One region of the Hyphomicrobium sp. ghe19 genome, then DNA from elsewhere that is predicted to be linked to it. Evidence: predicted binding sites of a transcription regulator. Region 1 holds the regulator's gene; each other region holds the start of a gene.
What was found. Region 1 encodes LexA, which represses DNA repair genes until DNA is damaged. Its sites were predicted from a motif close to TGTTCNNNNTGTGTTCNG; they were not measured.
Positions count from the first base shown of each region.

Region 1 (3,273 bases):
GGCGAACTTTATGCAGCCGCCACCGCGATTTTCAACGCCGGTGGGGCAATGACGACCTGCTTGTGGAAGTGTGGACTAATGTTGCCATCGCAAGAAACACCCGCTTAGCACAGTCGGTCGCATCGCTCTTAATCCAGTCGAACCCGACTAGCTCTGCGGCTCCGGCCTCAATCATTTCAGGCATCACCTCATCCGAAGGACTCGTTTTATTGCCGCTTGCAACTGCGCGACGTACCAATTCTCCCCAATTCCCCCCCTCACTCAAAAAACTTATCCCCGCTCTCGCCTCCGCTCGCATAATCGTTTCGCCCATCCGGCAAAGGGTTCGTGCGCAAGGCGTTGCGCCGGGCTCGGGTGGGGCAGCCCGACCCGGGGCGTGACGCGCGCTTCCGGACAAGGCGATCGACCGGTTCGCACAGGGTGAGAAGCCTGTGTGCGGAGCATCCCGCTGACGTAAAGTGACCGCGCTCGAGACCCTGTTCTCGGTCTGTCACGGAGCGGATCGGTTCCGAGACTTCATTGCTGCACGACCCAGCCGCGGAACCCGTCCGCTTCGTGCTTTTTGGTTGGCGCAACCGACTCGCGTTCCGCGAGCCGGCCGGTTGCGCACGCTTGTTGCGTCGTCCTTCGGTCCCCTCCGGGGAGCCGGCCACCGTGCGCGTTCGATGTTGCGCCGTTCTTCGTTGTGGGTGTTGGCGCGCGAAAGGTTCAGCGTTGAGAGGAAGCGTGGAAGCTCGGGACGAAATGGTGTCCAGCGCGGCCGCCGGTGACGGCGTTGGCGATGAGCGTTCCGAGAACGGTGACGATGACGCCTATGACGATCTGCGAGAACCAACCCTGCATGGCCCGACAATGCCCGCTCAAACAGCCCATAGTCCCAATGGCGCGTCCGGTGTTGAACCAGCGGCGACCAAGTTTCCGTCGCACGGCACGCGTGCTTTTGCGCGGCCGCGTCGCGGCGGAATTCGGGCACCCCTATTGGCGCGGGTTATTCCGGCGCGGTCTATTCCGGCGCGTCTATTCCGGTTCTGGGGCCGCCGGCTTGCAGACGAGATCGATCTGCGTGCACGTCGCGTTGCGCACGTCGATCAGCGGCTTGCACTCGGCGGCCGATTGCTCGTTCGTGCATTTCAAGGCCTTCGCGGTCGCTTCCTTGCAGAGCGCCTTCATGTCGTCGCAGCCGTCGGCGCGGGCCTCTCCTCCGCAAACGGCCAGCACCGCCACGGCTGTCAGGAACAGCGGAGACCATTTCATCTGCATTTCGCGTTCTCCCGTTACCGCTCATCAGCGGAGTTTGGATTCGCGGAGCCGTTCAATCTGGCCGCTTGGCCATGCGAGGCATTCGAGCCACTCGCGCGTGGCCATTGACGCTGTCGAATAGGGATAACGCGGGGCGCGCTTGCGGAACGAGACAAGAACGTGTAGCGTACATACATGATTTGTACCGTCATTCAGCGGGGGTCCGATCGGTGGTCAGCGTTTCGGCCCACGGTCCCCGCGCAGCCATGGAAGGCTTGAGACGAAACGCGATGCTCACCGAGAAACAGAAAGACCTCCTGCTTTTCATCCATGCGCGCATGCAGGAACGCGGCGTGCCCCCATCCTTCGACGAAATGAAGGATGCGCTGGATCTGAGGTCTAAGTCCGGCATTCACCGCCTAATCACGGCCCTGGTCGAGCGCGGTTTCATCCGCCGGCTGCCGCACAGGGCGCGGGCGATCGAGGTCATCAAGCTGCCGGACAATCAGACCGGCGGCCAGACAGGCGCCCAGAACGGCGGACAGAACATTGGGCCAAGTGCCGGCCAACACGCGGGCCACTCTTCAGGCGCGTCCGTCGCATCCATGCCTCAACGCAGCGGCTTCCAGCCGAGCGTGATCGAGGGCTCGGGACCACGGGCGAGCGTTTCTCCGCCGCCGCCGTCGCACATCATCGATGCGCGGACCGTATCGATCCCCGTCATGGGGCGGATCGCTGCCGGTACGCCGATCAGCGCCATTCAAAACCACACGCACGATATCGCCGTGCCGCCCGACATCCTGACGAACGGCGAACATTTCGCGCTCGAGGTGAAGGGCGACTCGATGATCGAGGCGGGCATTCATGACGGCGATACCGTCATTATCCGCCGGTGCAATAACGCCGAGAACGGGGACATCATCGTTGCTCTCGTCGAAGGCGAGGAAGCGACGTTGAAGCGGCTTCGCAAGAAAGGCTCGACGATTGCCCTCGAAGCGGCGAACCCCGAATTCAAGACGCGCATATTCGGGCCCGACCAGATCGACATCCAGGGCCGGCTCGTGGGGCTGTTGCGGCGCTACTGAGCTACTGGGCTACTCAGCGCTAGGAGGTCTTACTGGGCGTCGTTGGCGGCCGGCACGGCATTCGTAAACTCTGGCTCAAAGTCCGGTTCCTCGCCCGGATCGCTCTCGGCAAGCGTTCGCGGCTCGGCTTCAGCTTCCGCCATTGACCGCGGTGGCGCCGCAGCCGGCGGCGCTGCGCCGGGTGTCTCCCGTATGCGGGGTTTCGGAAGGCCGCCGGGCGTTTTCCTTTCGGGCATGACGCTCCACGGCCGTTCGCCGCGGCGGGATGCGACCGTCTCAAGGTGCACGCGCGGCTCGGGGTTATCATCGCTGCGATCGATGTATAGGGCGTAGGCGCCGTTGCGCCAACGGTCGAAGACGTCGATGACGGTCGCCGGCACCGCGCAGTCCTCGGGCTTCGGGTCGTTGATCACCAGCACATCGGCATTGAGGCAATCGTCGGTCACGGCTGCCGGATGCCGGGCGACCGCGACCGTTGCGCCTTTGACGTGGGCAATGCATCCGACCGCGTCACACGAGAACGCGTCGCCGGATTGCGCCTCGCGGGCCGTCCGTCCGTCTCCGTCGTATTCGAGCCAGCGATCCAGGTCATATTTCGCGCCCTTGTTCGGCAGTGCGGAGAGTTTCCCAGACGTATCGCGCACGGCGATCAGGCCTTTCTGGCCGATGAGAATATCCGGTCGTGACATCAATGGCGCTCCGAGCAGGCCCAGAACGCAAAGAGCGACGCCAAAGAGGCGGATTCGCGTTTGCCAAAGCGAAAGCCAAATTCCTCCCGCAAGCATGAGAATGAACGCGAATGCCGGAATTTCCGGAAGGTGGCCGACGGCGCCGGGCAGCGCGCCGACCTTGTTCGCGCACCAGGCCATGCCTTCGATGCCCCAGCCCATCGGCTTCAAGCCGAACCATTCAAGTCCGAACGGCATCAGCACCATCGCCAGCAATGCTG
Region 1 is NZ_LR743509.1:2,859,423-2,862,695, forward strand. Features, by position in the region: gene AACL53_RS13715 (hypothetical protein) at 1-108, shown strand, start outside; gene AACL53_RS13720 (hypothetical protein) at 709-843, opposite strand; gene AACL53_RS13725 (hypothetical protein) at 1,018-1,260, opposite strand; gene lexA (transcriptional repressor LexA) at 1,530-2,324, shown strand; gene AACL53_RS13735 (ComEC/Rec2 family competence protein) at 2,354-3,273, opposite strand, start outside.

Region 2 (3,273 bases), 1.3 Mb from region 1:
ATCGGCATTCGTGCGGACGCCTTTTGCGCCCAGCGCCGCGAAGCGCGTGCGTTGACGATCGCGAGCCGCGGCGACGCGAGAGCGGACTTCGGCGCTTCCTTCGGACGGCGCGGGCAGAACAAGATCAGCCGCTGATATCGCCGGGACCTCGATCTGCAGATCGATGCGGTCCAGCAGCGGCCCCGACACGCGCGCCTGATAATCGCCAGCGCAGCGCGGACCGCGACGGCACGGTTCGCCGGGATTGCTGCCCCCGCATTTGCACGGGTTCATCGCCGCGATCAGCTGAATGCGGGAGGGGTAGGCAATACGGTGGTTCGCGCGAGCGATGACGGTTTCGCCCGACTCCAACGGCTGGCGCAAAGCGTCAAGCACGTTCGGCTGGAACTCGGGCAGCTCATCGAGAAAGAGGACGCCATGGTGCGCAAGCGAGACCTCGCCGGGGCGAGGGCGCGAGCCGCCGCCGACGAGCGAGGCCATGCTCGCCGAATGATGCGGCGCGCGAAATGGGCGTTCGACCGTGAGCTTGCCGCCGACGAGCTCGCCCGCGAGCGAATGCACCATCGAGACTTCAAGGATCTCTTCGGGTTGCAGATGCGGAAGGATCGACGGCAGGCGCGAGGCGAGCATCGATTTGCCGGAGCCGGGCGGCCCGATCATCAGCAGGTTGTGGTTCCCCGCCGCTGCTATTTCCAAGACGCGCTTGGCTGTTTCCTGGCCTTTGATATCGCGGAGGTCGGCCGCATAGCTCTGCGTCGGCAGGACGTTGGGCTCGGGCCGCGACAGCGTCTGCGTGCCCTTGAAGTGATTGACGAGCGACAGGAGATGCGGGGCCGCCAGGATGGCGAGGTCCTCGCTCGCCCACGCCGCTTCGGGGCCCGAGGCTGCGGGGCAGATGAGACCCTTGCCGATGGCGTTGGCGCCCATTGCAGCCGGCAGCGTGCCCGGCACGGCGCGTATCGAGCCGTCCAGCGCCAGTTCGCCGATCGCGGCATAGCCTGCGATGGCGTCGGGCGCGATGGCCTCCATCGCGCACATCATCGCGAGCACGATGGGCAAATCGAAATGGCTGCCTTCCTTCGGCAGGTCGGCGGGCGCGAGGTTGACCGTGATGTGCTTGAAGGGGAGCCCGAGACCGACGGCGTGGAGGGCGTTGCGGACGCGTTCGCGGCTTTCGGCCACCGCCTTGTCGGGCAGGCCGACGATGGCGAAGGCGGCGGCTCCAGGGGTCACGCGGACCTGCACTTCGACAGGCCGTGCCTCGATGCCGATGAACGCGAGCGTGGAGATCTGACCGTACATTTTGCTCCCCCAAGGAGAGCTAATCAGCGGGGTGAGATAAAGTCAAGAACGAAGGGGGAACATTCAAGCCATACTAGATATAGTAATTGTTGTCTATGCTACCCCCAATATCTGCCGCTGATTTGTTGACGGATTTTAGGCGTCCATTCATAGTTTTCTCGTTCGAATCACTTCGAGCAAAAAAGAAAGCTCCGCACGTGATCAGACGTGCGAAGCTTATTTGCAACCGCCGGTTGAGGGCGGCAACTTAGTATGCTTCGGCACGATGAATCAATCGGCTGAATCGGTCAAGCCCTCAACTGGCTACTCTTATGGAGTAGCTAATGAAGAAGACTATCGGCAGTCCGAGCCATCGGCTCACCTTTGAAGACGCTGTTAAGATCTGGCTTTTGAGTTGGGCTGGCGAACTTCAAAGCCGGATCGCCGCACAATTCGACGTCAATGGCGGCCGCGTCAACGAAGTCCTGAAAGAGCATCGTCACCGGGGCAGTCGGCAAGAGGCCCTTTTGCGCTTGAAGAAGTCAGCTTAGACTTTATGGCGTCGGCTGGCTTTGCTCGTCCGCCGGCGCCAACCAATGTGCCACCTAAACGCAAAGCATTAGATCCCAAAGAGTAGTTCAAAAGCCGCTCACCCCTTCGTCATCACCAGCGTCATGCCGATCAAGCTTGAATTCGTGAACTGGATTTCGACCGCCTGCTTATCGTTGCGGACGTCGATGTCCATGTTGGCGGTAACGTCGGTGCCTTGGATGACGACGTGAAAGCCCTTCGGCGTGACGTCGCCGATCAGGTCGCCTTCGAAGTTATGGATCGTTTCCTTCCAATGCCCGGACAGTTTGCCGGCGGACTCCTTCACATTGCTGACGATCTCGACGGCGCCGCCCGCCGTGGCGCAGCGGATCGTCTGTTTCAGTTCGTCCTCGGTGTCCGTCAAAAGGTAAGTCGCGCGGCATTTGATTTTTTCGGCCGGGCTCTCCTTGTAGCCAATCATGCCGATGCCCGACCATCGCCCGAGCAGCGGCGCGAACGGTGAGGCGGTAACGGCCTGCGCTTCATTCCATGGCAACGCGGGGGCAACGAACAAAAGCGCCGCGAGCAAGCTTGCGATCGTGATCGATCTCATCGTGAATTGGCCTTTCATCATCCTGATATCGACACGCGCGTTCATGCTTGCGATCTTCTCTTGTCTTCGATGACGTCCCAGATCATCGCGGCGATGTCGTTGCCGCCGAACTTCTTCACCTGACGAATGCCCGTCGGGGACGTGACATTGATTTCGGTGATGTACGGGCCGATGACGTCGATGCCGGTGAAGATCAGTCCGCGGCGTTTCAATTCGGGTTTGAGACGGGCGCAGATCTCGCGGTCGCGGTCTGTCAGTTCAACGGCCTGCGCGGTGCCTCCGACGTGGAGGTTCGAACGCGTTTCTCCGGCCTGGGGAACGCGGTTGATCGCGCCTGCGATTTCGCCATCGACCAGGATGATGCGTTTGTCGCCGTCCTTCACCTCGGCGCGGAATTCCTGCACCATGAAGGGTTCGCGGAACACGGTTTGAAAGAGCTCGACGAGGGAGCCGAGATTGCCGTCCTCCGGTCTGATGCGGAATACGGCGGCGCCGCCGTTGCCGTAGAGCGGCTTGACGATGATGTCCTTATACTCGGCGCGGAACGCCTGCACGTCGGCGAGCGAGCGCGTGACGAGCGTCGGCGGCATCAGGTCGAGGAAATCCAGGACGAACAGTTTTTCCGGCGCGTTGCGAACGCTTGCCGGATCGTTGACGACGAGCGTTTTCGGGTGGATGCGTTCGAGCAGATGGGTCGTGGTGATGTAGGCCATGTCGAACGGCGGATCTTGCCGCAGCAGGACGACATCGAGGTCGCCCAGATTTTCGATGCGCGGATTTGAAAGCGCGTAGTGCGCGCCGTGCTTATCTTCGACCTTCAACGACTGACCGCGCGCGAGAAGCTTGTC
Region 2 is NZ_LR743509.1:4,176,203-4,179,475, forward strand. Features, by position in the region: gene AACL53_RS19790 (YifB family Mg chelatase-like AAA ATPase) at 1-1,302, opposite strand, end outside; gene AACL53_RS19795 (hypothetical protein) at 1,626-1,832, shown strand; gene AACL53_RS19800 (hypothetical protein) at 1,931-2,470, opposite strand; gene gshB (glutathione synthase) at 2,467-3,273, opposite strand, start outside.
Region 2: a site for LexA is predicted at 1,347-1,364, ahead of AACL53_RS19790 (YifB family Mg chelatase-like AAA ATPase). Genes of this name have one in related genera too.

Region 3 (3,273 bases), 770 kb from region 1:
GCCCGTCGGAGCGATCGATGTCAGGCAGCCGTTGCGAACGCCGCTTGCAGCAATCGCCTCGCGCACATCCGCGTCGAGCCGCAAAACGTTAGGACGCGACTGGAACGCCTTTGCATCGTAAAGCGGAAATGCGCCTTTCTCAGCCGCAAGAGCCGCGCTCGCCCGATAGGCAGCGTTCTGGATCGCGGCCATCCACTCGGCAGCCTTTTCCCGCGCCGCCGCGTTGCCGTAACGAAGCCCAAGAAAAATCAGCGCATCCGCGAGGCCTGTGATGCCCAGGCCGATGCGGCGCTTGGCACGGGCTTCCGCGGCCTGCGCTTCGAGCGGATAGCGCGAGATATCTATGACATTGTCGAGAAACCGAACCGCCATCGCGACGCGAGCTTCGAGCCTCGCGAGGTCGATATCTGCTGCGGGCGTGAACGGATGTTCGACGAGGCGCGCGAGATTGATCGATCCCAATAGGCAGGCGCCATAAGGAGGAAGCGGTTGCTCCCCGCACGGGTTCGTTGCGGAGATCGTTTCGCAATATTCGAGGTTGTTCGCGGCGTTCACCCGGTCGATGAAGATGACGCCGGGCTCCGCATAATCATACGTCGCACGCATGATCTTGTCCCATAACGCGCGTGCGTCGACCGTCTTGTAAATCTTGCCTTCGAAAACGAGGTCCCATGATGCGCGGCGCTTCACAGCATCCATGAACGCGTCGGTCACGAGAACCGAGAGGTTGAAATTCCGCAGCCGCTGCGAATCCGCCTTCGCCGCGATGAACGTCTCGATGTCCGGATGATCGCATCGAAGCGTCGCCATCATCGCCCCGCGGCGTTGACCGGCCGACATGATCGTCCGGCACATCGCGTCCCAGACATCCATGAAGCTCACAGGCCCCGATGCGTCCGCTCCGATGCTTTTGACCGGCGCGCCCTGCGGGCGAAGCGTCGAGAAATCGTGACCGATGCCGCCGCCCGCCTGCATCGTCAGCGCCGCATCTTTGACGTTGTCGAAAATGCTCGAAAGGTCGTCGCCGATTCGGCCCAGAACGAAGCAGTTGAAGAGCGTGACGTTCCGGTCGGTACCGGCCCCCACGATAATGCGCCCGGCCGGCTGAAAGCCGAAGTCCGACATCGAATCGTAAAAGGCGCTGGCCCACTTCTCTCGCGCTGCCGGCTTCTCGACCGACGCCGCAGCAGCCGCGATCCGCCGGAACGTGTCTTCGATCGTACAGTCCGCCGCGACGGTCGACGAACCGGCAAAGCGATATTTACGCCGCCAGATAGCGTCGGAAATGGCCGGAAGATCTGAAAAAATCGCGCTCATCGGGTGCCCTGAATATGGGTATTAAAGCCCCATCTTCAATCCGCGTTCACTATATGTTCTCAATCCTTCTCTGTCAAACGGTTTGAGGCGACCTCGTTCCACAAACAAAAAACCGCCAGCCCGGATCAACGGGCCGACGGCTTTGTAGATCAGTCGAAATCGCCGCTCTTAGAGCTTGCAGAGCGTCGCTTCGCCCTTGCACTGCCAGCCGATCGTTCCGGCGCTGCACTTATAGCGGCGCGGGCCGAACGAATAGCCGGGCGTGCCGTTGCCGGATACCCAGGTGAAATAGATGCTCCAGTCGGTCGCTTGCAATAGGGCCGCATCGACCTGGAAATGGGCGAGCTTCTCGGTGAGGGCGACGCCTTCGGCGGCTTTCTTGAAACAGTCTTTGGCTTCCGCCGGCGCAGCCGCCATGGCAGCGCCTGCGACGGCGATAACGGCCCACATCATTCGGGCGGCAGTGCGCATTGGAAGTCTCCATGATTGGAAAACGAGAAAAACGATGAGGGCTCGACCGTGCCATATCGAAGAGGCATCCGTGCATAACAAACCATGCGGGAACGACGATTTCCCCCGCATTGCGGCATCCGCACATCATGCGATTTAGACGGGCCCTGCTTGCTTCGCGGTGCTGTGGACAACGTCAGCTGGCGTGCGCGCGCCTGTAGGCCAGTGCGAGCGGCGGCGGCGAAGGGCTTCTTGCAGCTTCCTCGATGAGCCGCGTGCTCGCTGCTTCGATCGCCGATTCGACGCGCGAGCGGAATTCGGCGCGCGGCAATCCGGGCGGCAGCGCCGGCAGAAACTCGACGACGATCGTCCCTGGATAGCGCCAGAGACTGCGGCGCGGCCAGAACAGTCCGGAGTTGAGCGCTAGCGGCACTGTGGCGACACCGAGCGCTTCGTAGAGGGCGACGTAGCCGGGTTTATAATCGGGAGAGGAACCCGGTATCGTTCGGGTACCTTCCGGAAAAATGACGACCTCGCGGTTGATACTAATGCGTTGCCGGGCGTCTCGGATCATCGATTTGAGTGCCGCCGAAGCCTTCTCGCGTTTGACGAGAATGTGCTCGAACTTGACGCAGAACCAGCCGTAGAATGGGATCCACTTCAGCTCGTCCTTGAGCACGATCGCCGGATCGCGAAAGAGCGAAATGAGCCCGAAAGTGTCCCAGGCCGACTGATGCTTGGCGATGACGAGGCAGCCCGTCTTCGGCACATTTTCGCGCCCGCGAACCTCGAGCTTGGTTCCGCAAATCAGGCGGAGCAGCCAGACGCACGTCCGCCCGTGAACCTCGAGACCCTTCATCGCCCAGGATCGCGGCCCGATGAGCAGCCACGAGCCGAGCACCAGATAAAGCGCAGTGACGACGTAAAAGACGACGAAATAAATGAGCGAACGCACGACGACCAATGCGCCGGGTCCAGGCAGCGGTTGCTCAGCCATCGGCGCGCTTCTGTGGGACGATCGCGACCGATTGCCCGTCGCGCCAATCGATGACGCGCTGCGCGGTGAGGCGAGCGACGGCCGGGAGAAATTTCAGATATTCGGAAAGCAGCACCCTCGTCGTCGCGACGTGCAGCCACCAGGCCGTCTCAGGGAAGCGCTTCGGAGTGACCGCATATGGCAGGAGCGTGACTCCCGGCATGACGAGAGCCAGCTCTGCGAGACTGCGAGGCATGTGATAGCGCGAGGTCACGACGATCAGCTTCGAGTAGCCGTTCGTATTGGCCCACGTTCTCGTCTCGTCGGCATTGCCGACCGTGTCGAGCGCTTCGTATCCGAGGTCGACGCAGCAATTGAAAACGCGATTATCGATACGGACGATCCGCTGCATCTCTTCGCGGCTGACCTTGCGATTGACGCCCGAAATGAGCATGCGCTTGGCGCGCCCTTCGCTCATAAGCTTCGCACCCGCCTCGATCCGATTGTCGCCGCCGGTCAGCACGACGATG
Region 3 is NZ_LR743509.1:3,625,120-3,628,392, reverse strand. Features, by position in the region: gene AACL53_RS17175 (adenosylcobalamin-dependent ribonucleoside-diphosphate reductase) at 1-1,317, opposite strand, end outside; gene AACL53_RS17170 (hypothetical protein) at 1,486-1,788, opposite strand; gene AACL53_RS17165 (1-acyl-sn-glycerol-3-phosphate acyltransferase) at 1,964-2,764, opposite strand; gene AACL53_RS17160 (YdcF family protein) at 2,757-3,273, opposite strand, start outside.
Region 3: a site for LexA is predicted at 1,361-1,378, ahead of AACL53_RS17175 (adenosylcobalamin-dependent ribonucleoside-diphosphate reductase). Genes of this name have one in related genera too.